DNA from 3 places in the Streptomyces sp. NPDC055815 genome. Region 3 is predicted to be linked to each of the others. Evidence: riboswitches for the same ligand, from Rfam matches in the RefSeq annotation. Region 3 holds a riboswitch; each other region holds the start of a gene.
The links. Region 3 has a riboswitch for S-adenosylmethionine ahead of thrC (threonine synthase). Riboswitches for the same ligand answer to the same signal wherever they lie in the genome.
Positions count from the first base shown of each region.

Region 1: linked by a shared signal. The riboswitch ahead of ACWGN5_RS37620 (IclR family transcriptional regulator) and the one ahead of thrC (threonine synthase) in region 3 are both predicted to bind S-adenosylmethionine.
Region 2: linked by a shared signal. The riboswitch ahead of ACWGN5_RS29955 (aminotransferase class V-fold PLP-dependent enzyme) and the one ahead of thrC (threonine synthase) in region 3 are both predicted to bind S-adenosylmethionine.

Region 1 covers NZ_JBSHDU010000101.1:19,844-29,764, reverse strand. Annotated here, with positions in the region: partial or broken gene ACWGN5_RS37630 (substrate-binding domain-containing protein) at 1-179, shown strand, start outside; gene ACWGN5_RS37625 (thiol-disulfide oxidoreductase DCC family protein) at 250-642, opposite strand; gene ACWGN5_RS37620 (IclR family transcriptional regulator) at 698-1,420, opposite strand; SAM riboswitch class I at 1,631-1,772, opposite strand; gene ACWGN5_RS37615 (SMI1/KNR4 family protein) at 1,975-2,562, shown strand; gene ACWGN5_RS37610 (YdcF family protein) at 2,611-3,201, opposite strand; gene ACWGN5_RS37605 (DinB family protein) at 3,354-3,860, shown strand; gene ACWGN5_RS37600 (nucleoside deaminase) at 4,010-4,678, shown strand; gene ACWGN5_RS37595 (hypothetical protein) at 4,753-5,151, shown strand; gene ACWGN5_RS37590 (SMI1/KNR4 family protein) at 5,220-5,771, shown strand; gene ACWGN5_RS37585 (anti-sigma factor family protein) at 5,786-6,571, opposite strand; gene ACWGN5_RS37580 (RNA polymerase sigma factor) at 6,577-7,143, opposite strand; gene ACWGN5_RS37575 (plastocyanin/azurin family copper-binding protein) at 7,312-7,806, shown strand; gene ACWGN5_RS37570 (hypothetical protein) at 7,796-8,218, shown strand; partial or broken gene ACWGN5_RS37565 (helix-turn-helix domain-containing protein) at 8,398-8,739, opposite strand; gene ACWGN5_RS37560 (protein kinase domain-containing protein) at 9,062-9,921, shown strand, end outside.
Region 2 covers NZ_JBSHDU010000058.1:36,480-46,400, forward strand. Annotated here, with positions in the region: gene ACWGN5_RS29930 (NlpC/P60 family protein) at 1-289, opposite strand, end outside; gene ACWGN5_RS29935 (NYN domain-containing protein) at 547-1,911, opposite strand; gene ACWGN5_RS29940 (hypothetical protein) at 1,945-2,187, opposite strand; gene ACWGN5_RS29945 (rhomboid family intramembrane serine protease) at 2,347-3,081, shown strand; gene ACWGN5_RS29950 (Lrp/AsnC family transcriptional regulator) at 3,078-3,359, shown strand; gene ACWGN5_RS29955 (aminotransferase class V-fold PLP-dependent enzyme) at 3,431-4,828, opposite strand; SAM riboswitch class IV at 5,012-5,127, opposite strand; gene trpD (anthranilate phosphoribosyltransferase) at 5,203-6,267, opposite strand; gene qcrB (cytochrome bc1 complex cytochrome b subunit) at 6,399-8,021, opposite strand; gene qcrA (cytochrome bc1 complex Rieske iron-sulfur subunit) at 8,018-9,070, opposite strand; gene qcrC (cytochrome bc1 complex diheme cytochrome c subunit) at 9,067-9,876, opposite strand.
Region 3 covers NZ_JBSHDU010000023.1:38,123-48,043, reverse strand. Annotated here, with positions in the region: gene ACWGN5_RS17010 (cold-shock protein) at 269-472, opposite strand; gene ACWGN5_RS17005 (MoaD/ThiS family protein) at 899-1,174, opposite strand; gene thrC (threonine synthase) at 1,189-2,496, opposite strand; SAM riboswitch class I at 2,490-2,636, opposite strand; gene ACWGN5_RS16995 (glucosyl-3-phosphoglycerate synthase) at 2,790-3,758, shown strand; gene ACWGN5_RS16990 (DUF11 domain-containing protein) at 3,842-5,371, shown strand; gene ACWGN5_RS16985 (alpha,alpha-trehalose-phosphate synthase (UDP-forming)) at 5,454-6,809, shown strand; gene ACWGN5_RS16980 (hypothetical protein) at 6,882-7,568, opposite strand; gene ACWGN5_RS16975 (hypothetical protein) at 7,664-8,512, opposite strand; gene ACWGN5_RS16970 (RNA polymerase sigma factor) at 8,509-9,054, opposite strand; gene ACWGN5_RS16965 (serine/threonine-protein kinase) at 9,143-9,921, shown strand, end outside.

The DNA.
Region 1 (9,921 bases), on a different contig from region 3:
GCATCGGCACGGCCGTCGTCCAGCTCCTCATCGACGCCATCGAGGGGGTGGGGGAGTACAACCCGGACTCGATCGTCATGCCGTACGAGCTGATCGTCCGCCCGTCCAGCGGCCGCGCCCGGGTCCCCCGGTCGAGAGTCCCGTCCCGCTCGCCCCACATGCAGCCACTGCACCCGTAAAGCCCCGCCAAGTTCACCCCATCCGGCGACACCGCCCCGCCGACTTCCGGGCCGCCTCTCTGCCGGTGCGCTACTCGGGTCGCGGGGCCGGGCGGTGGGGGAGGGCGCAGGCGGCGGTGCCGCCCGGCATGCGGTGACGGTTGTTCGCGATGAGTCGGTACACGCCGTGGGCCACCCACCGCACGGGTGGCAGGGTGAGCAACGCGCCGGCCGCCGGCCACCCGCCGCCCGAGCTCAGCAACGCCTTCGCGACAGCCTGGGCACCCCCGTACACGGCACCGCCGGGCGTCACCCACAGCACCTCGTGCGAGGCCCGCGTCGCGGTGACACCGAGATCCTCCAGGTCCGCGAACTGCCAAGGAGTGGTCTCGCACCGGGGCTTCAGGCGTCGCTCGGCGAACCTCGCCGAGGTCGAGCAGAATCCGCAATCTCCATCGAAAACGAGCACGGGCTGATTTCGCATGACTCCATCATGCCCGCGCCCGGAGCCGGGCGGTCGCTCCGGCCCGGCCTCGCGGTCAGGAGCGGCATACGACCTCGGTCAGGCGGTCGGCCGCGTCGACGGCGGCCTTCGCGAGCCGGGCGCCCGGGTGCCGGGTGAGGCGTTGGATCGGGCCCGTGACCGTGACGGCGGCGACCACCCGCTGGGACGGGCCGCGGACCGGTGCCGAGACGGAGGCCATGCCGGGTTCGCGCTCACCGATCGACTGGGCCCAGCCCCGGCGCCGTACGCCGCTCAGGGCGGTCGCGGTGAAGCGGGCACCCTGCAGGCCTTGGTAGAAGCGCTCCGGTTCCTCCCAGGCCAGCAGGACCTGGGCGGCGGAGCCGACCTTCATCGGGAGGGTGGACCCCACCGGCACGATGTCGCGCAGGCCGGACGTCCGCTCGGCGGCGGCGACGCAGACCCGCACCTCACCCTGGCGCCGGTAGAGCTGCGCGCTCTCGCCGGTCGCGTCCCGAAGGGACGTCAGGACCGGGCCGGCCGCGGCAAGCAGGGAGTCCTCGTCCGAGGCGGCCGAGAGCTCGGTGATCCAGGGTCCGAGGACGAATCGGCCCTGGAGGTCCCTGCCGACCAGACGGTGGCGTTCGAGTGCCGTGGCGAGTCGGTGGACCGTGGGCCGCGCCAGGCCGGTGGTGGCGACAAGCCCGGCCAGATGGGCAGGGCCGGACGCCAGCGCATCGAGGATCACCGCGGCCTTGTCGAGGACGCCGACACCACTAGAAATATCCGAAATGTCCATAGAAAGGGGTACTCCAGTCTCGGCGCGCGAGCATGACTCGCGGCGACCTCACCCCGGGAAGGGCAGGGGAAGGAAGGTGAGGGAAGGGGATGGTCAGCGGGAGAGGGCCGAGCAGGTCGGCCGATATGCCGCGACGATCATGAGCTGGGTACGCGGGAAGCCCGGAACGGGCAGAGCCGGGGCGAAGGGCAGCGTAGAGAGCACCGTGTCTCCTCATCTTTTCCCGCGCCACGTTGGCGCGGGCCGGAGTTGGCACTGATCCCGACGGCGCGGCGCGAACATGGAGCGCCGAGACGATCGGGGAGTTGCCGGGGCTTCGTAGGGCCGGTCCCTCCACCCCTCTGGATGATTCGCGGAGAACCATACAAGACACCCGGGGCGAGCTGCCAGCGACCCCCTGGTGAAGCAGCAAGGCAGGCCGGGCGGAGTGCGCTGAACGCCGGCGCCTCGCCCGGCAGGCGGGGGAGCTCGTCCCGGCTCGCATGGGTCCCACCCGCAGGATGATCCCCGGCCGCAGCCCGATAGATTGCCGGCGACACGAGAAAAGAGCTCGCATGGACTCCCGCATCCCGCGGCTGCGACGCAAGCTGGCACGCATTCCCTACGCGCCCCACCGAAGCCACTCCTTCGGCGAGGAACGGCACGCATTCCGTCTCGGCCCCCGCTTGTCCGAAGCCCGGGCGGACGCCTTCGAAGCCGAGAACGACGTGGAACTCCCACGCCCCTACCGGGACTTCCTCACCACCATGGGCGGCACCGGTGCATCCCCGTACTACGGACTGATCCCACTCGAACGCTGCGCCCTCTTCACGATGAACCGCGCCACCGCCGACACACGGACGAGAGGATTCCGTCGGGCCTACCGCCCCACCCGCGAAGGCCACCTCTTCCTGCACGTCATCGAACGCGGCTGCAGCGACCTCGTCCTCCTCGGCGTCACCGGCCCTCTCACCGGACGCATCCTCATCGGCAACACCGACGGCTTCTGGGGCCCGAACGTCTCCTCGGCCCCGGATTTCCTCGCCTGGTACGAGCGGTGGCTCGACCACATGGCCGGCGGCAAGGACAACCGAGCCCTGCTGCTCACCTCGCCGCGGCTGCACGTTCACCCACGCCAGTACCGTCTCTCGCCGAGGATCTGACCCTGACCCTGACCAGGCGACGGGAACGGGAACGGCGGGGAGTGGGAGCTAACGCTTGCGTTCGGCCGCGGTGAGACCGCGCAGGGTCCACAGCCCGTACGCGGCAAGCAACGGCTTGAACAGCGTCCACTCCCCGAGGCGGTAGTCGCCGGCGCGGACCAGCCTGTCGGCGAGATCGGGCCGCTGACGGCGCAGGTAGGCGCGCGCTTTGAGCGCGTGTGCCGGCTGGGACGCGATCGCGATGTGCTCCGCACCCTCCAGCAGCGGGACCACGTGGGTGATGTTCTCCCACGTGTTCCTGCTCTGGTCCTCGACGAGAACACGACCCTTGTACCCCAGCACGGACCGCGCGTAGTCGGCCATCAGCTCCGCCTCGGCCGTACCACCCCCGACCGCCCCTCCGCTGAAGACGATCACGGAGTCGCCGTCGGCGTCCGCGCCGACGGAACGGATCCCTGCCCTGACCCGCCAGCGGTTGACGAGGTTGATCGACTCGGACGGGTTGCGGTAGCCGAGCACGACCACGGCTCGGGAACCGTGGCCGCCGGCCTCGACCAGGGTCCGGGACCAGCGCCGGTTCAACCACTCGCCCCAGGCCAGAACAGCGACTCCGGCGGCCGGCAACGTCCACGCTCGCATGACAGACGATCCTAGGCCCTGTGCGGAGGAACAGGCCGGACGATCGGCACCGCATCGTCGGAGCGGCCCACCGGGCCGGGAGCGGTCGCAGCAGGTCAGGTCCGTCGAAAATCCCTCGACATCGGTCGCCATGATCGGGGAGGCTGCGCGCGATGACCAGAATCGACGACACACCGCCTGCGTGGGACGAGCGCACCCAGCTCACCACGTTCCTCGACTACACACGCGACACGGCCCGTGCCAAGTGCGAGGGCCTCTCCGCGGAGAACGCCCGCAAGGCGCTCCTGCCGGGCTCACCGCTCATGACCATGAGCGGAGTGATCAACCACCTCCGCTGGGTCGAGTACTACTGGTTCCAGGTGGTCTTCCTCGGTGAGGAGGACCACGGCCCCTGGACCGACGAGGACCCCGACCGCGAGATGCGCATCGCCGTCGACTTCCCGCTCACGCAGCTGCTCGACGAATACGCCGAACAGAGCGCCCGCTACCGCGAACTCGTCGCCGAGAACGGCCTGGAGACCAAGGCGAAGCGCGCCGTACGCAACGGCCTCCACGTCGATCTGCGCTGGATCCTCCTGCATCTCACCGAGGAGACAGCCCGCCACAACGGTCACCTGGACATCCTGCGCGAGCTGCTCGACGGAACGACCGGCGACTGAGCCTCCGCCGGTTGCAGACCACGGGGCCGGCCGGCTGCCGTTGCAGCCTCGGTGCTGCCGGATGACCCGCTGCTTCCTCGGCTCCGGCGAGCCGTCATCGAACGGCGGCTTGCCGGAGCGGGATCGACACTGTTCAGGGGGATGAGGGCGTGCCGGATGTGAGGAACTTCGATGCGGAGTGGGCGGCGGCACCCGAAGCGGTGAAGCGGTGCCTGGCCTTGGCGTACGAGGCGCTCGTGGCCGGCGGACTCGCAGTGGGCTCCGTACTCACGGACGCCAACGGGACGGTGTTGGCCGAGGGACGCAACCGCGCGTACGACGACGGTCCCGGAGGAGGCCCGCTGCGGGGTACGCCCCTCGCGCACGCCGAGATGAATGCGCTGGGCGCGGCACGTACCGACTGGGATCTCGGCGCCTTGACCCTGTGGAGCACCCAGGAACCCTGCTCGATGTGCACGGCCGCGGCGGCCTTCACGGGCGTGGGGGCGGTGCGCTACCTGGCCCCGGACCCCTGGGCGCTGGCCAGTGCCAATGACGGTTCGTCCGGTGTGTCCGGGCTGGACCGGCAGCCGTGGCTCGTGGCGGCGAACCTGATGTTTCTCCGCAGTGTCTCAGCGGCCGCGCGGGGGACCGAGGAACCACTGACTCTGCGTCGCTGCCGAGAACTTGAGCCGGAGACGACGGGACTGCACGACGCTCTGCCGCCGGGCCTGCCGGTGGCCACGACGGTCGAGACGTGGCTGGCGGAGCTGTGGCCCGTCGTCGGTGACGCCGCAGTCGCCCGGCGACGGCGGGTGGCAGAGGCCACTGCGCCCTGAGCACCGCCCTGAGTACCGCCGTGAGCGCAGTCCCCCCAACACGACCTGTCGGGGCTCCGTGCGATCCTCCCTCCATGAACGAGTTCGGCGACGCGCACGTGCGCCACGCGACACTGCTGTGGATGTCCCTCCTCGCAGCCGACGCCCGGGATCAACTGTCCTGGCTGGGGGAGCGCGAGCTGGAGACCGAGCCGGTCGTCGAAGAGGTGGAGCTCTTCTGCCGCATGTCCGAAGGGTTTGCCGAACGCGGTGTCCTCGACCCCGGGCAACTGCGCGACCTTCAGGCCGTCGGCCGGCGACTCGGCGAGATCGACGCCACGGGTCGCGCAGGCCTCTGGGGCGACGCCCTGGCTTCGGACACGGCATGGGACGACATCCGTCTCCTCGCCCGTCAGTACCTCGTCAGCACGCTGGGGGACTGGCGCCAGCCACTGCCAGGCAGCCGGTCAAGGCCGCACAAGGGCGACCACTGAGCCCCCGGGAGCGCGGCCACCGAACAGCCCCATCGCCCAGCGCTCTCCGAGACAGGAAGGCCCGCCCGATGCACCCCGCCGTCCGGGAACTCACCCGCCTCGTCCCTCCGCCGGCCGGCAGCCTGCCCCGCACCTGGTCCCGGACGGAGGAATGTCTGGGTACGGCGCTGCCCCAGGACTACAAAGACCTCGTCGACACCTACGGCGGGGGAGTCTTCGACGAGACGATCTGGATCCTGGAGCCGGACTGCACTGACGAGGACTACGACCTGGTGGCGATCGTCGGTGAGCGCGCCGAGGTACTCGGCAGACTCTGGGACCGCGGCGAGCCGAAGCCGGACGAACTCGCGGCCGACGGAACCGGCGTGCTCCCCTTCGCCTACATCGAGGGCAGCGGCGCCTACCTCTACTGGCTCACCAGCGAGACGGCGAAGCCCGGGGAATGGACCGTCCTGGTCAACGAGGGCCGTGGACCCGAATGGGAACACCACGCCGTCTCCGCCGCCGAGTTCGTCGCCGGAGTGCTCACCGGACGCATCCACTCGGAGACCCTCGGCGAGTTCGAGGACACGGAGCGGGGCTTCGACGCGAACGCGGACATCTTGGGCTCCGACGAGTAGGCGTGCGAGACGTTCTACGAGCTGGGGTCCGACCCGCTTGACCCGCCGGTCCCGCCGGATCCCGTTCCTTCGAAATGGGCCGTCGCCAGGACCGTGCCGTCCGGGGCCACCAGGCGGGCGCCACTGAGGTTGCCGGGATCCACGGGGGCCGGGGCGCCCCAGTAGCCGTAACCCGCCCTGAGGGGGAACGAGCCGAGCGATACGGAGGAGCCGTCGGCCCGCACCAGGAGGCAACGCACCGGGCCGTCGACCGCCCGTACCTCACCGAGGTCGACCGACATGTAGACCCAGCCGTTCCCGCCCGCCGCGTCGGCCAGGTGCGCGTAGATCCGCCCCACCTCCTTGCCGGCCCCGGTCCCCTCCCCGGCCGAGGAGACCAGCGTCGCCTCCAGGACGTGCGGTGCCGGGGCCACCACCTGGGGCGCGCCCTCCACCGCCGTACCGACCGCCCAACCGCCGAACCCGAAGGCCAGCGCCGTGGCCACGCCCGCCGCAGCCATCCGGAAGCGACGGCCCCGAATGCGCCGTCGCGCCGTCGGCGGAGGAGTCGAGGGTGCCGGGGCAGGGGCCGACGTACGGGCGGGGGCCATCGTCCGTACCGCCCGACTCTCGAAACCCAGCGGAGGCTCCGCCCCCGGCAGCAGCCCGAGCAGCCCGTCCCCGACCACCGTCAGCCGCTCCACGTACGCCCGGCAGTCCGGGCAGCGGTCCAGATGGGCCACCGCCTCGGCCCGCTCGCGCGCCGGAAGGATCCCCAGCGCGAGCTCGGCACCCTCCTCGCGCAGCCGCTCGCAGTCCATGCCGCTCACCGCGTCTCCTCGCTCTCCAGGAGCGCCCGCACCTTGATCGTCCCCGCCCGGATCCTGGTCTTGGCCGTGCCCAGCGGCACGCCCTCGAAGGCGGCGACCTCCCGCGCCGTCATCCCGTAGATCCCGGCCATCACCAGCGCCCGCGCCTGCTCCCGGGGCAGCGCCGCCACCGCCCGCCGGACCCGCTCGGCCGCTTCGTCGGCGAGCGCGCGCCGCTCCGGAGTCTCGGACACGATCCCCACCAGCGCCTCCAGGTCCTCAGGGGCGACCGGGGTCGCGCGCCGCGCCCGTACCGCGTCGATCGCCAGGTTGTGCGCGATGGCCGTCAGCCACGTCCGTACGGAGCCCCGCCTGCCGTCGTACACCTGGGCGTGCCGCCACGCCCGCTCGAAGGTCTGCTGGGCCACGTCCTCGGCGAGCCGCGGATCGCCGACGACGGCGACGGCCACTCCGTAGACGGAGCGCTGGAAGCGGCGCACGAAGGCCACCGCGATCTCCGGATCGCCCGTGGCGAGACCGGAGAGCAGTGCCTCGTCGGGAACCCGCTCCAGCGGAAGGCCCATGCGTCCCACACTCGTGGATACGTCCGAAGTCCCCGAAGGGATGGTCCGAGCTCATTGTCCGCCCGGACCGCAATCCGGGCGCGGCCGAGCGTCGTACCCCCTGTGGGGACCGAACCGGAGGACCAAGCCCGCGGGCCGGTCCGAAGAGCCGACGCGGAGGACGGAACGATGACGAAACCGACACCACGTACGCGCGCGCTGCTCGGCCTGTCGGCCGCCGCGCTGGCCGGCCTCCTCGCCGCTTGCGGAGGCGGCAACGGCGACGGTTCCAGCAGCGGTACGACCACACCGCCCCCCGAGCAGAAGAGCACGGCGCCGGCCGGTACGACCCAGGTGAAGGCGGACCTGGCCGACTTCAAGATCACGCTGTCACAGCAGACCTTCACACCCGGCACGTACGCCTTCGCCATCACGAACACCGGGCATCACGACCACGCCCTGGAAGTCGAGGGGCCGGGCGGCGAGAACCGCTCCAGCACCATCGGCCCGGGGGAGTCCACCACCCTCACGGTCACCTTGAAGGACGGAACGTACGAGATCTACTGCCCGGTCGACGGACACAAGGACCAGGGCATGAAGACCGAGATCACGGTGGCCGGCGCCCCCGTCAACAAGCCGGACACCACCCCGACGACCCCGAACACTCCCGGCAATGGTTACTGACCGAACCCGCCGCATCGCCGTGCTCCTGCTGCGGCTGGCCGCAGCGGGCCTGACGGCGACGATGGGCGCCATCCACCTCGCCCTGTGGGCCGACGGCTACCGCGACCTGGCCACCATCGGCTGGCTGTTCCTGCTGAACGGCGTCGTGGGCTGCCTCCTCGCGGCGGCCCTGCTCTTCACCCCGTACCGCTGGCTCGGACCGGTCGCCGCCGCCACGGCGCTGTTCACGGCGGGCACCCTCGGCGCACTCTTCCTGAGCCTCACGACGGGCCTGTTCGGCTTCCACGAATCGGCCGACGCGGACCTCGTCCGCCCCAGCATCACGATCGAGACGGCGGGTGTCCTGGTCCTGACGACCCTGGGGGTATCCGCACTCAGCCACCGCCACCGCCAGCACCACTCACGGGGCTAGGTGTATTGACCCGGAGCGTTGTTGATTCGGCTGATGGGTGGCTTGCCGGCGAGTGCGGTGTGGCAGCGGTGGTGGTTGTAGGTGTGGAGGAAGTTTGCCAGGGCCGCTGTCCGCTCGTCGTTCGAGAGGGAGGGCCGTAGGCCCACTCGCCGAGCAGGGTGCGGTTGAAGCGTTCAGGCGAGCCGGTTGAGCCGGTGGCGGGTGAGGATCCGGTGGACGGTGGATGAGGGCAGGCCCAGGATCGGGCCGATCCCGGCGGGGCCGAGTTTGTGGCTTCGCCGCAGGTCGCAGACGCGGTCTTCCACCGCGGCCGGGGTTCGGTGCGGTGTGGTGCGAGGCCGGCTCGGCCGGTCTTGCAGGCCCGCATCGCCCTCGGTCCGCCACCGGCGGATCCACTTGTGGGCCGTGGCCCGGGAGATGCCCATCTCTGCGGCCACGTGAGCGACCGGACGGCCTGAGCAGACACGTTCGACCAGCAGTCTTCTACCGAAGACGGTCAGCCGGGCATTACGGTGGGCCACGAAGACCTCCGTGAGGTGAGTTCCTGGACAGCTCCCACCACACCGGAGGTCTTCGCCATGTTCAAGACCAGACCAGTGTCGACAACGCTCGTGATCAATACACGTAGGGCCTGTCTCTCTGGTCGGCGCGGGGTCTCCGCACGAGCAGGATGCGGCTGGGCTTCTGGGCGGCGGTGTCCGCACACAAGCCATTCCCTGCTGGGCAGGGGGCGGTCCGCGCCCAGTGCACGTCAGTTGACGACACACCCGGCAAGGGCCCACTGCTCTGGAACGAAACCGTCTGCCCCATCGCTGCTGGACAGTTGGGTTACCCTCCTTCCTCGTGGACCAGTTGACCGCCGAAGACCCGCCGCGCATAGGCCCCTACCGCCTCATCGCCCGCTTAGGTGCCGGCGGCATGGGCCGGGTGTACCTCGCCCGCTCCGAAGGCGGGCGCACTGTCGCGGTCAAGGTCGTGCAGACCGAGTTCGCCCAACACGCCGAATTCCGCTCGCGGTTCGCACGCGAGGTCACCGCGGCGAAGCGGGTCGGTGGGGGCTGGACCGCGGCAGTGCTCGACGCGGACACGGACGCGGAGACGCCCTGGGTCGCGACGCAGTACATTCCCGGGCCCGATCTGCAGGCCGTCGTGGCCGAGCAGCACGGGCCGTTGCCCGAGCAGTCGGTGCGGGTCCTGGCCAACCGTCTCGCGCTCGCCCTGCAGGCCATCCATGGGGCGGGCCTCGTCCACCGCGACCTCAAGCCGTCCAATGTCCTGGTCACCGTGGACGGGCCCCGGGTCATCGACTTCGGTATCGCCCGGGCGCTGGACAGCATCAGCGGGGACAGCCTGCAGACCCGTACGGGCATGGTGATCGGCTCGCCCGGCTTCATGTCCCCGGAACAGGTGCGGGGGCTCCACGTCACCGCCGCCTCCGATGTGTTCTGCCTGGGTTCGGTCCTCGCCTACGCCGCCACGGGGCGCCAGCCCTTCGGGGCGACCGGCAACGGGCTGCACGCCCAGTTGTTCCGGGTCGCCGAGGAAGAGCCGGACCTGGACGGGCTGCCGGAGGCGCTCCTCGGACTCGTACGGGAGTGCCTTCAGAAGGACCCGGAACGACGCCCCACGCCGGAGCAGGTGGCCGCCCGCACCGCCACAGAAGGCGCCGACGAATGGCTGCCGGGCGCGCTCCTCGGTCGACT
Region 2 (9,921 bases), on a different contig from region 3:
CGCGCAGGGTGTTGAGCTCCTGCTGACCGCGGGCCACCTTGTCCTGGAGGGCGCCGATCTCCTTCTGCAGCTTCCCGCGGCGCTCGTCGGCGAGGTTGTACTGCTCCGTGGCCTCTTCGGCCTCGTGGTTGAGGGCGTCGACCTTCGCCTTGACCTCGTCGATCTTGGGCTTGGCGGGGGCCGCCTGGGCGCCGGACTGGGCGGTGAGGGCCACGGCGGCGGCCGCGGTGACGGTGAGCACGGTCACACGGGTGCGGCTCGGCTGCTTGGGTCGACGGTGGGACGCCACGAAGGCGAGCTCCTTCTTCCTCAGAGCCGCCCAACCGGTCACGGGCAGGCGGTTCCTCCGCCGCCACCCCGGATGGGTGATCAACCGCGCGAAGGTTCGATGCCCGACCCTAGTGACCAAGTTGTGATCAGTTCAAATCCCGCTGGCAAAATTCTCGCCCACGCACCACTTTATTTACATTCATCACACGGCCTGTGATGGGCACTTGACGGTGCGCCATCCAGAATTCGGGCATAACGCCCAGGAGTTGCGATGCGTTACGAGAGGCGCGAAAGCCGCTTCAGCAACAAGGCGGACGCCACCGGCCGCGCCCCCGCCTTCGCGACGCCGTCGGCCACCTCGCGGTCGGTGGAGACCACCACGACCGGACGGCCCGGCGGCTCCGCCCTGACCAGCTGACGGATCAACTCGTCCGCCGTGACACCGGGCTTGGAGAACAGCACCCGCACCCCGCGCGGCGGGGCGAGCAGCACCGGGGCCGCCAGCTCCGCCCCGTCGAAGACACAGGTGACCTCGGCGCCCGAGCGGGCCGCAAGCGCCGAGAGCCCGCCGAGCAGCCGCAGCCGCTGCTTCTCCAGCGGCATCGTCGGATAGCCGGTCTTGGTGACGTTGTAGCCGTCGACGACCAGATGCGCCTGCGGCAGCGCGAGCAGCTGGTCGAGCAGCGCCGGGTCCGTCTCGGAGAGCGCCCGCGCCGCGATGTCCTTCGGCGACATCCGCCCCGGCTCCACCGCGTCCACGGTGTCCGCCGGGTGCACCGAGACGGGCGGCAGCGCGAGTTCGCGCCGCAGCCCCTGGGCCGCGTCGAGGACCGTGTCGAGCAGCAGCCGCAGCCGCATGTCCTCCACCGAGCGGCCCTCACGGGCGGTCCTGCGGCTCGCCTCCAGGGCCGCCTCGACCTCGCCCAGCCGCGCCTTGAGCCGCCGGGTCTCGCTCTCGGCGGCCGAGACCTGGGCCGCCGACTCGGCCCGCGCGGCCTCGATCTCGCCCCGGACCTTGCGCAGCGCCGCCTCGCCGCGCTTGACGTCGCTCTGGGCGCTGCGCAGCTTGCGCTGAAGCGATTCCGCTTCCTTCCGGGCGGCGTCCAGATCGCGCCTGAGCTGCTCGGTCTCGCCCCGGGAGCGGTCCTGGGCCGCGGCCAGCTCCTCGCGCAGCCGCTCCAGCTCGCGCCGGCCGGCCTCGTCGGCCCGCTCGGCGTCGGCCCGCTGGGCCTCCTCGCCGGCGGCGGCGACGAGCTTGACCCAGCCGGGCGGGCGCAGCACATAGGCGGCCGCCGCCACGTCGACGGGGTCGGCGGCCGCGGGCGGGGCGCCGGTCTCCACGGCTCCGGCCAGCTCGGGCTGGCCCTGCTTGAACCGTTCGCCGATCCGCTGCCGGAAGAGCGGGTCGCTCTCCAGGGCGGCGGCCATCGCGTTGCCGGCGAACTTGGCCCGCCGGCTCGCGGTGAAGCGGGCGTACTGCCGCAGGGGCGCGGGCAGCTCCGCGACGGTGAGCCCGCCGAAGGCGTCCGCGACCAGCGCGACGACCCGTCGCCGTACACCTTCCGGCAATGGGTGGTCGAGCGTCTCGGCAGCGTCACCTGCCGCGCCGGCCGGCTCACCACCGTGCGCGGGCTGCTCCACGATCCGTCACCCCTATGTCGTCCGCGCCGTCCCTCAGGAAGCGGCGCCCGGCCTGTCCACCAGTTCGATCTGGTCCACCGCGTTGCACCAGCGGCAGCGGACCGACTCGATGGTCTCACTGACCACCTGCCGCTCCTCGACCGTCGGATCCCCGGCGAGGTCCAGATGGACGTACTCCACGACCTTGGACGAGCGGGTCACGTCGAAGCGGGTCAGATTGCCGCAGAGCGTGCAGCGCCAGCGGGTCTCGTCGGTCGGCAGGGGAACCGTCGTCATCGGTGCCGTCCTTCTTCCTGTTGCGTGGTACCAGGTGCGGGTGCCGCGGTGCGCCGTCGAACTGCGGTGGTGGTGCCCGTAACCCTACGGCCTCGCGGGGAGGGCGGGGCACGGCGAGGCACTCTGTCCACTTCGGCCCCGGTACGCCATGATCTGTCCATGATCGACTGGCGAGGTGCGGCCCTCGGTGCCTGGCGGGGCACCCGCAGCGGACCCACGGTGACGTACGGACTGATCGCCGCCTGCTGCCTGCTCTTCGCCCTCAGTCCGGTCTCCGGACTCAACCCGGGGTACGGCACGGGCGACGAGCTCCTGGCCGCCCAGGGCGCCTACTTCCGCCGCTGGGGCGTCGTCCCCGCCGAGCTGACCGGCGGCGACCCGCGCGCCCTGCTCACCCCGCTGACCGCGCTCTTCGTCCACGGGAGCTGGCTCCACCTCCTGGGAAACATGCTGTTCCTGTACGTCTTCGGCGCCATGGCCGAGGAGCGCATGGGCGCCGTCGAGTTCTGCCTCTTCTATCTGGGCACCGGCTACATCGCCCTGTCCGGCTACGCGGTGGCGCACGCGGACAGCGAGCAGACCCTGGTCGGGGCGTCCGGGGCGATCTCCGCGGTGCTCGGGGCCTTTCTCTTCCTCTTCCCCCGATCCCGGGTCACCAGCCTCTTCCCCTTCCTGTTCTTCCTGCCGCTGCGCTTCCCCGCCTGGATCGTGCTGATCTTCTGGTTCACGCTCCAGTGGCTGGCCGCGCGGGCGGCGGGCGCGGGGCCGGGCGTCGCCTATCTGGCCCATGTCGTGGGCTTCTCCGTCGGCTTCCTCTACGCCTGGGTGCGCTTCCGCGGTGGGGATAGAGTGAAAGCCCAAGCCGCGGCGACCGAGGGAGAAAGCCAGCCGTGATCACCGCGATCGTGCTCATCAAGACCAGCGTGGACCGCATCCCCGAGATCGCCGAGTCGATCGCCGCGCTCGACAGCGTCAGCGAGGTCTTCTCGGTCACCGGTACGTACGACCTGATCGCCATGGTCCGGGTGCCGCGCCACGACGACCTGGCGGACGTGATCCCCGGCCGGATCAGCAAGATCCCGGGCGTCGAGGCCACGGACACGCACGTCGCCTTCCGGACGTACTCCCAGCACGACCTGGAGGCGGCCTTCGCCATCGGTCTGGAGTCCTGACCCCGGACCCGCGGCACGACTGAAGGGGGCCTCCCGACCGGGAGGCCCCCTTCACCCGTACGAGTGAGCAATCAGCCGCGGTCCGGGACGCAGCGGCCGTCCTCGGTGCGGTACTTCCACTGCGCGCCGTCCCGGACGAGCTCCTTCACGGCGCCGACGAACCGGTCCACGTGCTCGTCCGGCGTACCGGCGCCGAAGCTCACCCGAATGGCGTTGAGGGAGCGCTCGCCGGGCGCGGCCTCGGGGGCGCCGCACTCCCCCGGGTCCTGCGGGTCGCTGCCGAGCAGGGTGCGGACCAGCGGGTGGGCGCAGAACAGGCCGTCGCGGACGCCGATGCCGTACTCGGCGGAGAGCGCGGCGGCGAAGTGGGAGCTGTTCCAGCCCTCCACGACGAAGGAGATGACGCCCACGCGGGGCGCGTCGTCGCCGAAGAGCGAGAGCACCCGCACCTCGGGCACCTCGGCCAGGCCCTCGCGGACCTTGGCGATCAGGAGCTGCTCGCGGGCGACGAGGGAGTCGAAGCCGGCCTCGGTCAGCGCCTTGCAGGCGGAGGCGATCGAGTAGACGCCGATGACGTTCGGCGAACCGGCTTCATGTCGGGCCGCGGTGGTGTGCCACTCCACGTCCACACCACCGTCGGCCCGACGGGCTACCTTGCGGGACGCTCCACCGCCCGCGAGGTAGGGCTCGGAATCCTGCAGCCAGTCGGCACGGCCGGCGAGGACGCCGGAGCCGAAGGGCGCGTACAGCTTGTGCCCGGAGAAGGCGACCCAGTCCACGTCCAACTCCCTTACGGAGACGGGGTGGTGGGGGGCCAGCTGGGCGGCGTCGAGCACGATCCGGGCGCCGTGCGCGTGCGCGGCGGCGGCGAGCTCCTTCACGGGCCACAGCTCACCGGTGACGTTGGAGGCGCCGGTCACGCAGACGAGGGCGGGACCGTAGGGGTCGCGGTCGGCGAGGGCGCGCTCCAGGGTCTCGACGGCCTGCTCCGGGGTGCGCGGCGCGTTGAGGTAGGTGACGCGGGCGTCCCTCCAGGGCAGCAGGGAGGCGTGGTGCTCGGTCTCGAAGACGAAGACCTGGCAGCCGGCCGGGATCGTGGCGGCGAGCAGGTTCAGCGAGTCGGTGGTGGAGCGGGTGAAGACGACCTGGTCGTCCGGGCGGCAGTCGAGGAACTCGGCGACGGTGACGCGGCTGTTCTCGAAGAGGTCGGTGGAGAGCTGGGAGAGGTAGCCCGCTCCGCGGTGGACGCTGCCGTAGTACGGGGCGTACGCGGCGACGTCGTCCCAGACCCGCTGGAGGGCCGGCGCGCTGGCCGCGTAGTCGAGCGCCGCATAGGTCACCTCGCCGCCGGTGACGAGCGGGACGGTCACGTCCCGGCCGAGGACCGGCAGCGGGGCGGCGCAGCAGGGGTCGGCGGACTCGGCGGCGACGGCGGTCTCGACGGTGGCGGCGTTCGGGCATGCGGACATGGCGGTATCTCCCGGCATAAAAAGGGCGCGAAAAGGCGTGAAAGGGCCCGCAGGGCAGCGCGAAGAAGGGTGCCGCGTACGGGCGGAAAAGGTGGAGAGAGGGGCCGAAGGGGCCCTAACGCATTCGCTTGCTCACGAGACACCGCTCCCTAGAGGACCAAGGACCCCAGGGTGGTGCGCAGGGGTCCGCGCTTGCCGCAGGCTTCTGCCGTACGACCTGGTCTTCACCCGGGGCACCCCGCCACGGACGGAGGGTTGCCGGACAGCCAGCCGGGGCTTGAGGGCTGTCGCTCATGACCTGATACAGAACGTAGTTCAGCTGATCGACGACGCGCAACCCCGTCCGCATGCCGGACGGGGCCGCGTGTCGCGCGTCAGCGGTGGGTGGCGGCGATCCACCGCTCCAGGGACCGCTGGGCCGCGCCGGAGTCGATCGCCTCCGCGCCCTTCGCGATTCCCGCGGCCAGCTGCTCCGCGAGGGTGCCCGTGCCGGGGTCGAGGGCGGTGAGCGCCGCCGCCGCGTTGAGCAGCACCGCGTCCCGTACCGGACCGGTCTCCCCCGCGAGCAGCCGGCGGGCGACGTCGGCGTTGTACGAGGCGTCCTCGCCGCGCAGCGCCTCCAGGGTGACGAGGTCGATGCCGACGTCCCGCGGGTCGAAGCGCTCCTCGGTGACACCGCCGTCCCGGACCACCCAGACCCGGGAGGTGGAGGTGGTGGTGAGCTCGTCCAGGCCGTCGTCGCCACGGAAGACCAGGGCCGAGTTGCCGCGCTCGGCGAGGACCCCGGCGACGATGGGCGCCATCCGCGGGTCGGCGACGCCGACGGCCTGGGCCCGCACCTTGGCGGGGTTGGTCAGCGGGCCGAGGACGTTGAAGGTCGTCCGGATGCCCAGCTGGCCGCGGGCCGCGGCGACGTGCCGCAGCGAGGGGTGGAACTTGATCGCGAAGCAGAGGGTGATGCCCGCTTCGTCGGCGACCTCGGCGACCCGCTGCGGGGTCAGGTTCAGATTGACGCCGAGCTTCTCCAGGACGTCGGAGGAGCCGGAGGCGGAGGATGCGGCGCGGTTGCCGTGCTTGACGACCTTGGCGCCGGTCCCGGCGACCACGATCGACGCCATCGTGGAGATGTTCACCGTCTTGGCGCCGTCACCACCGGTGCCGACGATGTCGACGGTCCGCCCGGGCACCTCGATGACGTTGGCGTGCGCGTACATGGTCCGGACGAGGCCGGCGATCTCCTGCACGGTCTCGCCCTTGGCGCGCAGCGCGACCATGAAGCCGGCGATCTGCGCGTCGGTCGCCTCGCCGCTCATGATCAGGTCCATCGCCCAGGCCGTGTCGTCGGCGGAGAGGTCGTGGCCGTCGAGCAGGCCGTTCAGCAGGACGGGCCAGGAGCGGCCCGCCGACGTAGGTCCTCCAGCGGGGGTCGCAGCGCTCATGGCAGCTCCTGATGATCACGTGACGGATACACACCCACCCTATCGAGGTCCGGGGACGGCAAAGAGCCCCGTCCATCGAATGGACGGGGCTCTCGCCGTGGCGACCTCTACAAGGTCAGGTGTTCAGGTGATCAGTGGTGGCCGTGGCCGCTCTGGATCTCCTTGTACTCCTCGACCGTGGGCTTGGCGATCTGGCTGTCGTCGCCGTAGTAGCCCTTGTTGAGCTTGACCCGGAGCTTCTCCATGCGGCCGATCTTGCGCTCCACGCCGTTCTCGTCGACGGCCGGCGGAAGCTCCGCGGCCTCGTACTGCTCGTGCGCCGTGAGGCGGTGCAGCTCGCCCTGGCTGAGCGGCTCGTGGACCTCGACGAACTCACCGTGCGGGAGGCGCTTGATGATGCCCGACTCGCGGCCGTGCAGCACCTTGTCCTTGTCGCGGCGCTGGAGGCCGAGGCAGATCCGCTTGGTGGCGATGAACGCGATGACCGGGCCGAGGAAGAAGAAGATCCGCACGAACCAGGTGATCGAGTTGATCGACAGGTGGAAGTGGGTCGCCCAGAGGTCGTTTCCACCACCGATGAGCATGACCATGTACGCGGTGATCCAGGCGACACCGAAGGCGGTGCGCGTCGGAGCGTTGCGCGGGCGCTGCGCGATGTGGTGCTCGCGCTTGTCGCCGGTGATCCAGGACTCGATGAACGGGTAGACCGCGATGGCCGCGAGGACCGCCGGGAAGATCGCCAGCGGGATCATCACGCCGAGGACCAGCGTGTGGCCCCACAGGTTGATCTCCCAGCCCGGCATGACACGGATCAGACCCTCGGCGAAGCCCATGTACCAGTCGGGCTGGGCGCCGGTGGACACCTGGTCCGGGCGGTACGGGCCGATGGCCCAGATCGGGTTGATCGAGGCGATCGCCGCGATGATCGCGATGACGCCGAAGACCAGGAAGAAGAAGCCTCCGGCCTTCGCCATGTACACGGGCAGCAGCGGCATGCCCACGACGTTGTCGTTCGTCCGGCCGGGGCCGGCGAAGTGCGTGTGCTTGTGGACGAACACCAGGATGAGGTGGGCGACCACGAGACCCAGCATGATGCCGGGCAGCAGCAGCACGTGCGCCGAGTAGAACCGGGCGACGAAGTCGCCGCCGGGGAACTCGCCGCCGAACAGGAACATCGAGAGGTACGTGCCGATGACCGGCACGGACAGGATCGCGCCCTGCATGAAGCGGACACCGGTGCCGGAGAGCAGGTCGTCCGGGAGCGAGTAACCGGTGAAGCCGGTGAACATGCCCAGGAAGAACAGCAGGAAGCCGAACAGCCAGTTGATCTCACGCGGCTTGCGGAACGCGCCGGTGAAGAACACGCGCATCATGTGCACGAACATGCCGGCGAGGAAGATCAGCGCCGCCCAGTGGTGGATCTGCCGGATCAGCAGACCACCGCGCACCTCGAAGGAGATGTGCATGGTCGAGTTGAACGCCTCGGACATCAGCTGTCCCTGGAGCGGGACGTACGGTCCGACGTACTCCACCTCGTTCATCGACGGGTGGAAGAACATCGTCAGATAGACGCCCGTCAGGATGATGATGAGGAAGCTGTAGAGGCAGACCTCGCCCAGCATGAAGGACCAGTGGTCCGGGAAGATCTTCCGCATGTTGGCCTTGGCCAGCGTGTAGATCCCCAGGCGGCCGTCGGCCCAGTCCGCGACCCGCTCACCGGCGGGTGCTTTCTTACTCGTGGTCACGGTGCTCATCCGCGCTCCCAGAAGGCAGGACCGACGGGCTCGTCGAAGTCGCCGAGCGCCTCGAGGAAGCCCTTGTCGTTCACACCGATCCGCAGCTGCGGAAGGGCGTGACCGGCCGGGCCGAAGATGACGCGGGCGCCGTCGGAGAGGTCGAAGGTGGACTGGTGGCACGGGCAGAGCACGTGGTGCGTCTGCTGCTCGTACAGGGAGATCGGGCAGCCGACGTGGGTGCAGATCTTCGAGAACGCGACGATGCCCTGGTGGGACCACTCGAGCTCGCGCTTGTCCTTGATGTCCTCCGGCTGGATCCGGACGATCATCAGGGCGGCCTTGGCGATCTCGGTCTGGAAGTGCTCGTCGTGCTCCGAGAGGCCCTCGGGCATCGCGAAGGTCAGCGAGCCGACCGCGACGTCCTCGGGACGCAGCGGCTCGTGCGTGTTCATGTTGATGAGCTGGAGCCCCTTGGTCCACAGCGTGGACCGGAGCTTCTTCTCGGGCAGCGGGCCCATGTCACGCAGCAGGACGATGCCGGAGAGCGGTACGAGCGACAGCGCGCCGAACATCGTGTTGCGGATGAGCTTGCGGCGGCCCATGCCCGACTCCGCGGCACCGGCCGCGAAGTCCGCCATGACCTTCGCCTTGACCTCGGGGGTCGCCGCCATCGGGTGACGCTCGTCGGCGACCTCGACGTCGGACATCAGGGTGCGGGCCCAGTGGACCGCGCCCGCGCCGATGAAGAAGAGGGCGGCACCGAGGGTCCATCCCAGGGCGAAGTTGAGCGCGGACACGTGGCCGAAGGGCCAGATGTACACGATCTTGTCGACCGGGAAGATCACGTACGAGGCGATGAAGCCGACGGTGGCCAGCATCGACAGCGTGAACATGAAGGCGACCGCGCGCTCGGACCGGCGGGCGGCCCGCTCGTCGATGTCCTGGATGCGGGGCTTGTGGGGCGGAAGGCCCGGGTCGGCGAACGGGTCGTCGGCGACCTTCACCGCGCCGTGCGCGGTGTCCTGCCCTGCCGGCAGGGTCTCTTCTGGAATCTCTTGGCTACTCATGACTTCTTGGCCTTAGCGGTGTGGGCCGCGACCCAGATGGCAACTGCGATCAGCGCGCCCAGGCCGAAGACCCAGGCGAACAGGCCCTCGCTGACGGGGCCGAGGCCACCGAGCTTGAGACCGCCCGGGCTCTCGGACGTGTCGCTGTTGACGGCCTGGACGTACGCGATGATGTCCTTCTTCTCCTTCTCCGGCATGGTCGTGTCGGGGAAGGAAGGCATGTTCTGCGGGCCGGTCTGCATGGCCTCGTAGAGGTGCTTCGGGCTCACGCCTTCGAGGCTCGGGGCGTACTTGCCGTAGGTCAGCGCGCCACCCTCACCGGTGAAGTTGTGGCACTGGGCACAGTTGGTGCGGAACAGCTCGCCACCCTTGGCGATGTCGGCACCTTCCGGGCTGTACTGGCCCTCGGTCGGCGTGATCGCACCGGCACCGAGAGAGGCGACGTACGCCGCGAGCTGATCGATCTCAGCCTGCGAGTAGATGACCTTCTTCTTCGGGACCTGGGCGCCCGGCTGCTGGGCCGGCATACGGCCCGTGCCGACCTGGAAGTCGACCGCGGCCGAGCCGACGCCGACGAGGGACGGGCCGTCAGAGGTGCCCTGACCGCCGGTTCCGTGGCAGCTGGCGCAGCCGACGGAGTAGAGCTTCTTGCCCTCCTCGATGGCGAGGGACTGGGCGGTTTCATCGGCCTTCGCCGTGCCCGCGGGCGCGAACGCGGCGTACAGCCCCCCCGTGGCCGCCAGCGCGAGAAGTAGGACGACGACCGCCGCCAGCGGATGGCGTCGTCGTGCGGAGAGCTTTTTCACGGATTACCCCGGTGTCAGGATCTTCTGCGTCGATGCTTGCTGGAT
Region 3 (9,921 bases):
GACGCCCGCGACGGACGGCCTGCGTGCCCGATGGTTCCTTGCCCCACCTGGCCGCGGACCTCGTCTGCCCGATCCTCGTAAGCACTCTCACCTTCCGAGTGCTAACGCCAATGATTAGCACTCGCCCTAGGAGAGTGCAAGCGACTCTCGCGTTTCGGGAGGGGGATCAAGGGGGCGCGCAGAGGCCCGGGAACGCGCGAGGGGTCCGCAACCCCACAGGGATGCGGACCCCTCGACGGCGTTGCGTCGGTGGCCGATCGCGCCGCGCTCAGACGGCGAGCTTGACCATGTCCGCCTGCGGACCCTTCTGGCCCTGCGAGATCTCGAACTCGACCCGCTGGCCTTCTTCGAGGCTGCGGTAGCCATCCATCTGGATCGCGCTGTAGTGGACGAAAACATCCGCACCACCGTCTACCGCGATGAAGCCGTAGCCCTTCTCCGCGTTGAACCACTTGACGGTGCCCTGAGCCATGCCTAACTCCCCTATTACTGGCCCTTGCGCGGGACCGCACTTCGCGGACCCGGGTCAGACCCTGCGCCGGAACGCGTCGACCGCGGCTGAATGTATCTGCCCAACTGCCCTCTGCAACAGGTCATTCGACCGAGAATTCTGGGCGCCCTGGAAAGGGGAATTGGGGATAATCCCCTGGATGCCGGGGCAAGTCGGGCCCGGCAAAGGGCGCAGAAGGTACACAACGCGCACACACTTTGGCTGCTTCTTGTCGTGCGGGGACGCATTCTCATATGCGCCTGGCATGAGCAGCGGAGGGGACTTCCCCAACTCTACCGCGCTCAACCATGCAGAATTGCCCCTTCCGCTTATCGCGCGGAAGGGGCAATTCGTACTGACTGGTAGCGCTATACGGGTCTCAGCACCCGCCGGCACTGTGCTTGATGGTCAGCCTCCGGCGACGGCCGGAATGATCGAGACGCCCGCGCCGGCCGGGGTGGCCGTCTCCAGACCCTGCTCGAAGCGCACGTCGTCGTCGTTGACGTAGACGTTGACGAAGCGGCGCAGCTTGCCCTGGTCGTCCAGGACGCGGGCGGCGATGCCCGTGTGGTTCTTCTCCAGGTCCGCGATGACCTCGGCGAGGGTCGCGCCCTCGGCCTGGACCTCGGCCTGGCCGCCGGTGTAGGTGCGGAGGATGGTGGGGATGCGGACGTTCACGGCCATGTGTTCGTTACCTTTCAGAGCGCCAGGCCGGCGTCGCGGAACGCGTCCAGGCTCGGGCGGATGGTGGCGGTCGCCTGAGAGGTGTCGGCCACCGCGTCCAGGGTCTTGAGTCCGTCGCCGGTGTTGAGGACGACGGTGGTGAGGTTCGGGTCGATGAGCCCGGCCTCGACGAGCTTCTTCGTGACGCCGACGGTCACGCCGCCCGCGGTCTCGGCGAAGACGCCCTCGGTCTGCGCGAGGAGCTTGATGGCCTCGACGACCTGCTCGTCGTCGACGTCCTCCACGGCGCCGCCGGTCCGGCGGGCGATGTCGAGGACGTACGGGCCGTCGGCCGGGTTGCCGATGGCGAGGGACTTGGCGATGGTGTTCGGCTTCTGGGGCCGTACGACGTCGTGGCCGGCCTTGAAGGCCGCCGACACCGGGGAGCAGCCCTCGGCCTGGGCGCCGAAGATCTTGTACGGCTTGTCCTCGACGAGGCCCAGCTTGATGAGCTCCTGGAGACCCTTGTCGATCTTGGTGAGCTGGGAGCCGGAGGCGATCGGGATGACGAGCTGGTCGGGGATGACCCAGCCGAGCTGCTCGCAGATCTCGTAGGCGAGCGTCTTGGAGCCCTCGCCGTAGTACGGGCGGAGGTTGACGTTCACGAAGCCCCAGCCCTCGCCGAGCGGGTCGCCGATGAGCTCCGAGCAGAAGCGGTTGACGTCGTCGTAGTTGCCCTCGATGGCGACGAGGTCACCGCCGTAGACACCGGCCATGACGACCTTGCCCTGCTCCAGGTCGTGCGGGATGAACACGCAGGAGCGGAAGCCGGCGCGGGCGGCGGCGGCGCCGACGGCGCCGGCCAGGTTGCCGGTGGAGGAGCAGGAGAGGGTGGTGAAGCCGAAGGCGCGGGCGGCTTCGAGGGCCTGGGCGACGACCCGGTCCTTGAAGGAGTGGGTCGGGTTGCCGGAGTCGTCCTTGACGAAGAGCTTTCCGGGGGCGACGCCGAGCTCGCGGGCGAGGTTGTCGGCCTGGATCAGCTTGGTCCAGCCGGGGTTCAGGTTGGGCTTCTCGGCGACGTCGGCGGGGACGGGCAGGAGGGGGGCGTAGCGCCAGATGTTGGCGGGGCCGGCCTCGATCTGCTTGCGCAGCGCCTCGGGGTCACCGGTGGGAAGGTCGTACGCGACTTCGAGCGGTCCGAAACAGAGTTCGCAGGCGAAGATCGGGCCGAGCGGGAAGACTTCACCGCATTCGCGACAGGAAAGCCCGGACGCGGGACCGAGGTCGACGGTGGTGGGTGCGACGGTCTGAACAGCCATGGAGGCGAGGCCCTTTCTCCTCATCTTTCCCATGACGAATTTTTCGCCATGAGACGGATTTGGCACCTTCCCTAGCCGGGGACCTCGCTGGAGACGAGTGGTAACCGACTGGAGGGTTGCCGGGGCTTCAACGGGCCGTTTCCCTCTGCCCCTCTGGATGAGCGGTATTCGATTGTGAAGCGCGGTGGACTTTCGTTCCTGCACTCCGACGCGGGCGGCACCCCGACGTGCATCGGGCATCCGCGTTGTTCAAGACTGTAACCGAAGGCCCGGAACCTTGGACCGGCCGTCCGACCCGCGAGATGGAGAGAGATCACGTGCTGGAAGAGGTGGAGCGCTGGCTGGCCCGGCGGTCCTGGTCAGTGACGGACCGGCCGCTGGAACGGATCCTCGCCGCCAAGCGGAACACGACCGTCAGCGTCGTCCTGCCCGCGCTGAACGAGGAGGCGACGGTCGGGGACATCGTCTCCGTGATCCGGCGCGAGCTGATGACCGAGGCCGTCCCCCTCGTGGACGAGCTGGTGGTGATCGACTCGGGCTCCACGGACCGTACGGCGGAGGTCGCGGCGGCGGCGGGCGCCCGGGTGGTCGCGCGGGACGCGATACTCCCCCGCATACCGGCCGTCCCCGGCAAGGGCGAGGTGCTCTGGCGGTCGCTGATGGTGACGAGCGGGGACGTGGTCTGTTTCGTGGACGCGGACCTGCGGGACTTCTCGGCGGACTTCGTGACGGGGATCGTGGGCCCGCTGCTCACGGAGCCGGACGTGGACTTCGTGAAGGCGATGTACGACCGCCCGCTCGGCACTGAATTCGATGGGCTCGCCTCCGGCAAGACCCCCGGCCAGGGCGGCCGGGTGACGGAACTGGTGGCCCGCCCGCTCCTGAACCTCCACTGGCCGCAGCTGGCGGGCTTCGTGCAGCCGCTGGGCGGCGAGTACGCGGCCCGGCGCTCGCTGCTCGAACGGCTGCCCTTCCCGGTCGGTTACGGAGTGGAGCTGGGGCTGCTCGTGGACGCGCTGCACACGGTGGGCCTGGACGCGCTCGCGCAGGTGGACGTGGGGGTGCGCAAGCACCGGCACCAGGACGGGCAGGCGCTGGGCCGGATGGCGGCGGCGATCTACCGGACGGCCCAGCTGCGGCTCTCCCGGGGCCATCTGGTCCGCCCCCGCCTCACCCAGTTCGAGCGGGGCGAGAAGGGCTTCGAGCCGCGGACGTACGCGGTGGACACGGAGGAGCGGCCGCCGATGGCCGAGATCGCGGAGTACGCACAGCGCCGCGTGGCGTAACGGCGAAGGAGTTCCGAGGAGGACGCACACCGCCGCGTGGCGTAACGCCCCACGATGATCCGTTTTGCATACATTGCCCTTTTATGCGCTTCAGACACCATCACCTGGGCAGGGTGCTCGCGGTCATCGGGCTCGCGGCGGGCTCGCTCGCGTCCGCGGCGGCAGGACCGGCCGCCGCGGACGTGGTCGAGCCCTTCGGCAAGCGGTACGACGAGTCGCTGTACGGCGACTTCACCACGATCGGCAACACGGTCATGGGCTGCCCGAGCACCCCCGCGGACCTGGCGGCCCGCTGTGCGACGGCGGCCTCCGGCCAGGGTTCGGACAACAACAACACCTTCGTGATGCGGCGCATCGACGCGGGCGGCACCGGGGACGCCGGGTTCGGCTCCAGTACGGGCCACGTGAAGATCCCGGCGGGCGCCGAGGTCGCGTACGCCCGCCTCTTCTGGGGCGGGAACGACGGCACGTACAAGGGCCCGAGCGGCGCGCAGCTGAAGCGCTGCGACATCTCGGGCGCGGACGTCGGGCGCTCCCCCGGCGACCCGACGACGACGGCCCCGGTGATCAGGGTCGGTGCGGGTCCCGCGACCCCGGTATCGATCGACAGCATGGTCGCCGACCCGGCCGACACCAGCGGCCCGCACTACTACACGGGCGAGTCGGACGTCACCGCCGCCTTCGCGGGCGTGTCGGGGACGGACGCCCAGGTGGCGGTCGGCAACCTCTGGGCCCCGAGCGGCAAGGGCTGCGTCGCCGGCTGGTCCCTGACGGTCGTCCACAGGTTCCCCGGCCCGGACCCGGTGAAGGCCCCGGAGCGGCGGAACGTGTACGTGTACGGCGGCCACGTCCTGCAGCGCTCGACGTCCCCGGCGACCACGATCACCGTGGACGGCTTCCACCGGGGCCCGGGCACGGTACGCGCGAGCGTGACGGCGTACGAGGGCGACTGGAACACGCCGGGCGACACGTTCCTCGTCGACGGCAGGAACGTCACCGAGGCCCACACCGGCAACACGAACAACTTCTTCGTCAGCGAGGACGACGGCGCGGTCTCCCCGAAGCTCACGAACAACCTGAGCATCGACGACAAGGCCTTCGACGTCCCGGCCGGCGCCGTCCCCCCGGGCGCGACCTCGGCGGACCTGACCTTCTCCACCAGCGGCGACACCTACGTGCCGTCCGCGCTCGCCTTCTCCGTACCGGTCCCGGAGCCGGAGAACCCGAAGCCGACGCCGACGCCGTCGCCGTCGCCGTCGCCGTCGCGAGTGGACCCGACCCCGACGCAGCCGGACCCCTCGGCGACGACGGGGGCATCGGCCGAGGTCCCTGCACCGCCCTCCTCGCCGGCACCCCCGTCCTCCCCCGAGACCCCTGCCTCCCCGTCTTCCCCCGAGACCCCTGCCTCCCCGTCTTCCCCCGAGACCCCTGCCTCCCTGGCTCCCCCGGCGCCCGGGCCACAGGGCGGCCACCGCTCCGGCTCGACGGCGGCGGACTCGATGGCGGAGACGGGAAGCAACGGCGAACGCCTCTGGCTGCTCGGCGCACTCGCCGTGGCCCTCGCGGCGACCGGCCTGGTGGCGAAGGCGGCGATGCGCGGCCGACGCGACTGACCTGCGGCAACTCCCCGTGGCCGAATCCACCCGTCTCGTATACGTACGTTTGAGCGTTTACGGGACGGGCTAGGTTCGCCACATGGCAACTGTGCTGGTGGCATCCAACCGGGGCCCGGTCTCGTACGCACTGGGCGAGGACGGTTCGCTGGACGCCCGCAAGGGCGGCGGCGGCCTGGCGTCGGCCCTGAGCACCATCGACTCCCAGGAGAGCCTCTGGGTGTGCGCGGCGCTCGGCGCGGGCGACCGGGAGGCGGTGAGACGCGGTACGGGCGAGCCGGGCGTGCGCATGCTGGACATCGATCCCGCCGTCTACGCGGACGCGTACAACGGCATCGCGAACTCGGTCCTCTGGTTCCTCCACCACCACCTGTACGACATCCCGCGCGAGCCGGTGTTCGACGCGGGGTTCCGCCGCCGCTGGGAGTCGTACCGGAGCTACAACCGCGCGTTCGCGGAGGCCCTGGCGGCGGAGGCGGCCGAGCGCGCGGCGGTCCTGGTGCAGGACTACCACCTGGCGCTGGTCCCGGGGCAGCTCCGGGACCTCCGCCCGGACCTGCGGATCGCCCACTTCACGCACACCCCCTGGGCCTCCCCCGCGTACCTGCGCATGCTGCCGGCCGACATCCGCGAGGAGCTCCTGCGGGGGATGCTCGGCGCGGACCGCCTGGGCTTCCACACGCGCGCGTGGGCGGAGGCGTTCGAGGCCGGCGCGGGCGACCTGGGAGACACGCGGGTGGCGGCGTACCCCCTGGGGGTGGACGGCGAGGAGCTGCGGGCGCTGGCGTACCGCCCGCAGGTGGACGACCGCCTGGCGCGACTGCGCGACGAGATCGGCCACCGGAAGACCATCGTCCGAGTGGACCGCACGGAACTCTCGAAGAACATCCTGCGAGGCCTGGAGGCCTACCGGGAACTCCTCACGACCCACCCGGAATGGCGCGACCGAGTGGTCCACCTGGCCTCGGCGTACCCCTCGCGCCAGGACCTGGAGGCGTACCGCACGTACACGGCCTCCGTCACGGAACTCGCCGCCGACATCAACACGGAGTTCGGCACGGCGGACTGGCGGCCGGTCCTGGTCTCGGTGGAGGACGACTTCACCCGCTCCCTGGCCGCCTACCGCCTGGCGGACGTCGCCCTGGTGAACCCGGTGCGCGACGGCATGAACCTGGTCGCGAAGGAGATACCGGTCGTCTCGGAGTCGGGCTGCGCACTCGTCCTCTCCCGGGAGGCCGGCGCGTACGAGGAACTCCACGAGGACGCGATCACGGTGAACCCCTTCGACGTCACGGAGACGGCGGAGGCCCTCCACACGGCCCTGACCATGCCCCCGACGGAACGCGCGGACCGCACGAAGCGCCTGGCGGCGACGGCCACGGCGCACCCGCCGCAGCGGTGGTTCCTGGACCAGCTGGAGGCGCTGCGGGAGCGGTGAGCCGGTGGCCCGCTCCGCCCGACGGCGCGGGCGGAGCGGGACTTCCGTTCAGGCTTCCGTTCAGGCTTCCGTTCAGGAGGAGAGGCGGTTCAGTGCCGCGGTGGCGATGCCTTCGACGGAGGCCGGGGCGTAGCCGGGCCGGCCGGTGAGCTCGACGAGGGCGACCCTGGTGCCGCTGCGCAGGACCGCGACCCCGCCGGTGGCGGTGCCGTCGCCGTTGTAGGCCGGGTACCAGTGGGCGGTGCCGCCGGTGGTGGTCAGGGTGTGGGCCGCGCCGTAGTACCAGTGGCCGGCGGGCTCGTCCTGGCAGTCCTGGACGAGCCCGCCGAGCTGCTTCTCCCAGGTGGCGGCCGCGGTCTTGGTGGGGGCGCTCGCGGCCGACTCGGTCAGCAGGCCGCCGGTGTCGAAGGTCCAGTTCACGGACGCGTACGCGGTGGCCCTGCCCTGGGTCAGGTCGCGCATCGTCTCCTCGCCGGAGCACGCGGACAGCGCCTGGCGCCCGGTCAGCGCGACGGTCGCGCCGACCGGGTTCAGGCCCGTCCGGAAGTCCTCGCTCTGGACGAGGGCGGCGGAGCCGAGTGCGGGCGCGGCGACCGCGGCCGAGCGGGCGGCGGCCGCGGTGCGGTGCGCGGCCCCGGCGGCGGTGGCCGACTGGGTGCCGACGACGGTGGCCGTGATCAGTGCGGCGGCGAAGCAGGCCGCGGCGGCGACCCGGTTGCGGCGAACGGACTTCTGCTGGACGGTCTGGTTCTCGGTCATCTGGTCCCCCTGCTGGTCGGGACGCCTGCTGCGTCCTCGTACAACCGGGGGAGATGCCGCCGGAGAAGGGAAAGTTGGAGCTCTGACCGGCTGTTTCACAGCTGTGACAGAGCGGCCCTGACGACCCGGTCCATCGCGGCCGTCCCCAGGCAGGCGTCGACCTCCAGCACCCCGTAGTGGGTGCCGCTGCGCAGCACGGCGATGCCGCCGCAGGGCTCCTCGCCCTCGGGCGCCGTGCCGGTGGTGTTGAGGGATCCCGGGTAGACGCCCATCCAGCTCGCGGTGACGTCCGGGGCGAGCCGCAGCGTCGTGGTCCTTCCGTAGACCCAGTGCCCCGGCGCTTCCTCCTGGCAGGGCACCTGCTCCAGCAGCAGGCGCTGGGAGAAGTTCTGCGCCAGGGAAGGGGTACGGGCCTCGGCGGCGACCTCGCGGGCGACCTGGTCGGCGCCGTCCCGGGCCAGCGTGGGGTCGCTCGGGTCGGTGCGGGTGCTGGTCATCAGTCCGCGGAAGTGGGCACCGGGCCCGCCCAGGGTCTCCGTGAGGGTCTTCTCCCCGGTGCAGGCCGCGTTGGCGTAATGCCCGTCGCCGTACCGGTCGGTGACGTGGATCTTCCCGATGCCGGCGTCCGGGCCGAACGCCGCGGGTTCCAGAAGGTTCGCCTTCGTCACCGGCCCGGTCGCACCGGTCGGCGAGCCGGAACCGGAGGCCGAGGGCGCGGGCATCGGGGCGGACATGCCGGGCCTCGCGGGAGCGGACGCGCCCTGGGATGCCCCGCCGGGCGCGGCACCCGAACGCGCTGCCGGGTGCGCGTCGGCGCCGGGGGGCGAGGGCAGGACGAATCGGCCGGTCACCAGCCCGAGCGCGGCGGCTGCCACCAGGGCGGCGACGGCGGACCGGAGCCGGACGACGGCGTGGCCGCCGCCCGTCGCGTGACCGCCCTTCACGAACCGGCGACCAGGCGCTCGCGCATGAAGCGGCGGGCCTGGTGGATACGGTCCTTGACCGTGCCCAACGGGGCGTCCAGCTGCTCGGCCACCTGGACGTAGGTCAGGTCGCCCAGGTCGCGCAGCACGAAGGACTCCACCAGGGTGGGGTGCTGCCGCTCCAGCGCGGCCAACGCCTCCATCAGGTCGAGCCGGCTCCCGGCGATGACGCTGGTGGTACGCGGGTCGACGGACTCGGGGAGGTCGGCGTGGCTGTCCTCGGCGCGTCGGCGCATCGAACGGTAGGTGGACCGGGCGGCGTTCGAGGCGATCACCGTCACCCAGCCCAGGAAGGAGCCGTGGCCGCTGTACTCGCCCAGGTGCGTGCTGATGGACAGGAGGGCGTCCTGCGCGGCCTCCTCCGCGTCGGCGTGGTGGGGCAGGAAGCGCGAGCAGCGTCGCAGCACCACCGGCCGCAGTGTGGCCAGCAGGTACTCCGTCGACCCCGAGTCCCCCGCCTGAGCGGCCGCCACGAGCCGCTCCAACTCGCCTTCCTCGAACACCCGGAATCCCCCCGTTTCGCCCCGCGCGCGTCCCACCCGTCGAGGGGGGCGTTCCACGCTCCCCCGGACTCCGGCAGAATGCTGCCACATGCGCAAGCTCGGCCGTTACCTCCTCCTTGACCGGCTCGGAGCCGGCTCCTTCGCGACGGTCTGGAAGGCCTACGATCCGGAGCTCGACACCGAGGTCGCGGTGAAGGTGCTGGCCGAGAACTGGGCCGCCAACGCCGATGTGCGCGAGCGGTTCCTGGCGGAGGCGAGGCTGCTGCGCCGGATCGCCAGCCCGCGGGTGGTCCGGGTGCATGACGTCGGGGTGCAGGAGGACCGGCCCTACTTCGTCATGGACTACGTACGCGGCGGCACCCTGGCGGACCGGGTCGGGCAGGGGGACCCGCGGGAGGCGCTGCGGCTGGCCGCGGAGGCGGGCTACGCGGTCCAGGTCCTGCACGACGCGGGTGTGGTGCACCGCGACGTCAAGCCGTCCAACCTGCTGCTCTCCACCGGCCCCGCGCCCGCCGAGGTGCTGGTGGCGGATCTGGGCAGCGCCAAACAACTGGCCGACGCGTCCGGGCTGACGGTGACCACGGGCACCCCCGCGTACATGGCACCGGAACAGGCCTTCCAGACCGGCGGGTTCGACGGAAGGGCCGATGTGTACGCGCTGGCCGTCGTCACCTACGAGCTGTTGACCGGGCAGAAGCCGTTCGGCCCGGGCGGCCGCGCCACAGCCCTGATGACCGACCAGCCGACCACCTCGACGCTGCCCGCGCTCCCCGCCGGAGCGGAGCTCCCACCGAACGTCGCCCTGCTGCTACGGGCCGCGATGTCCGTCGAACCGGCCGATCGCCCCCCGACCGCCCAGGCCTTCGC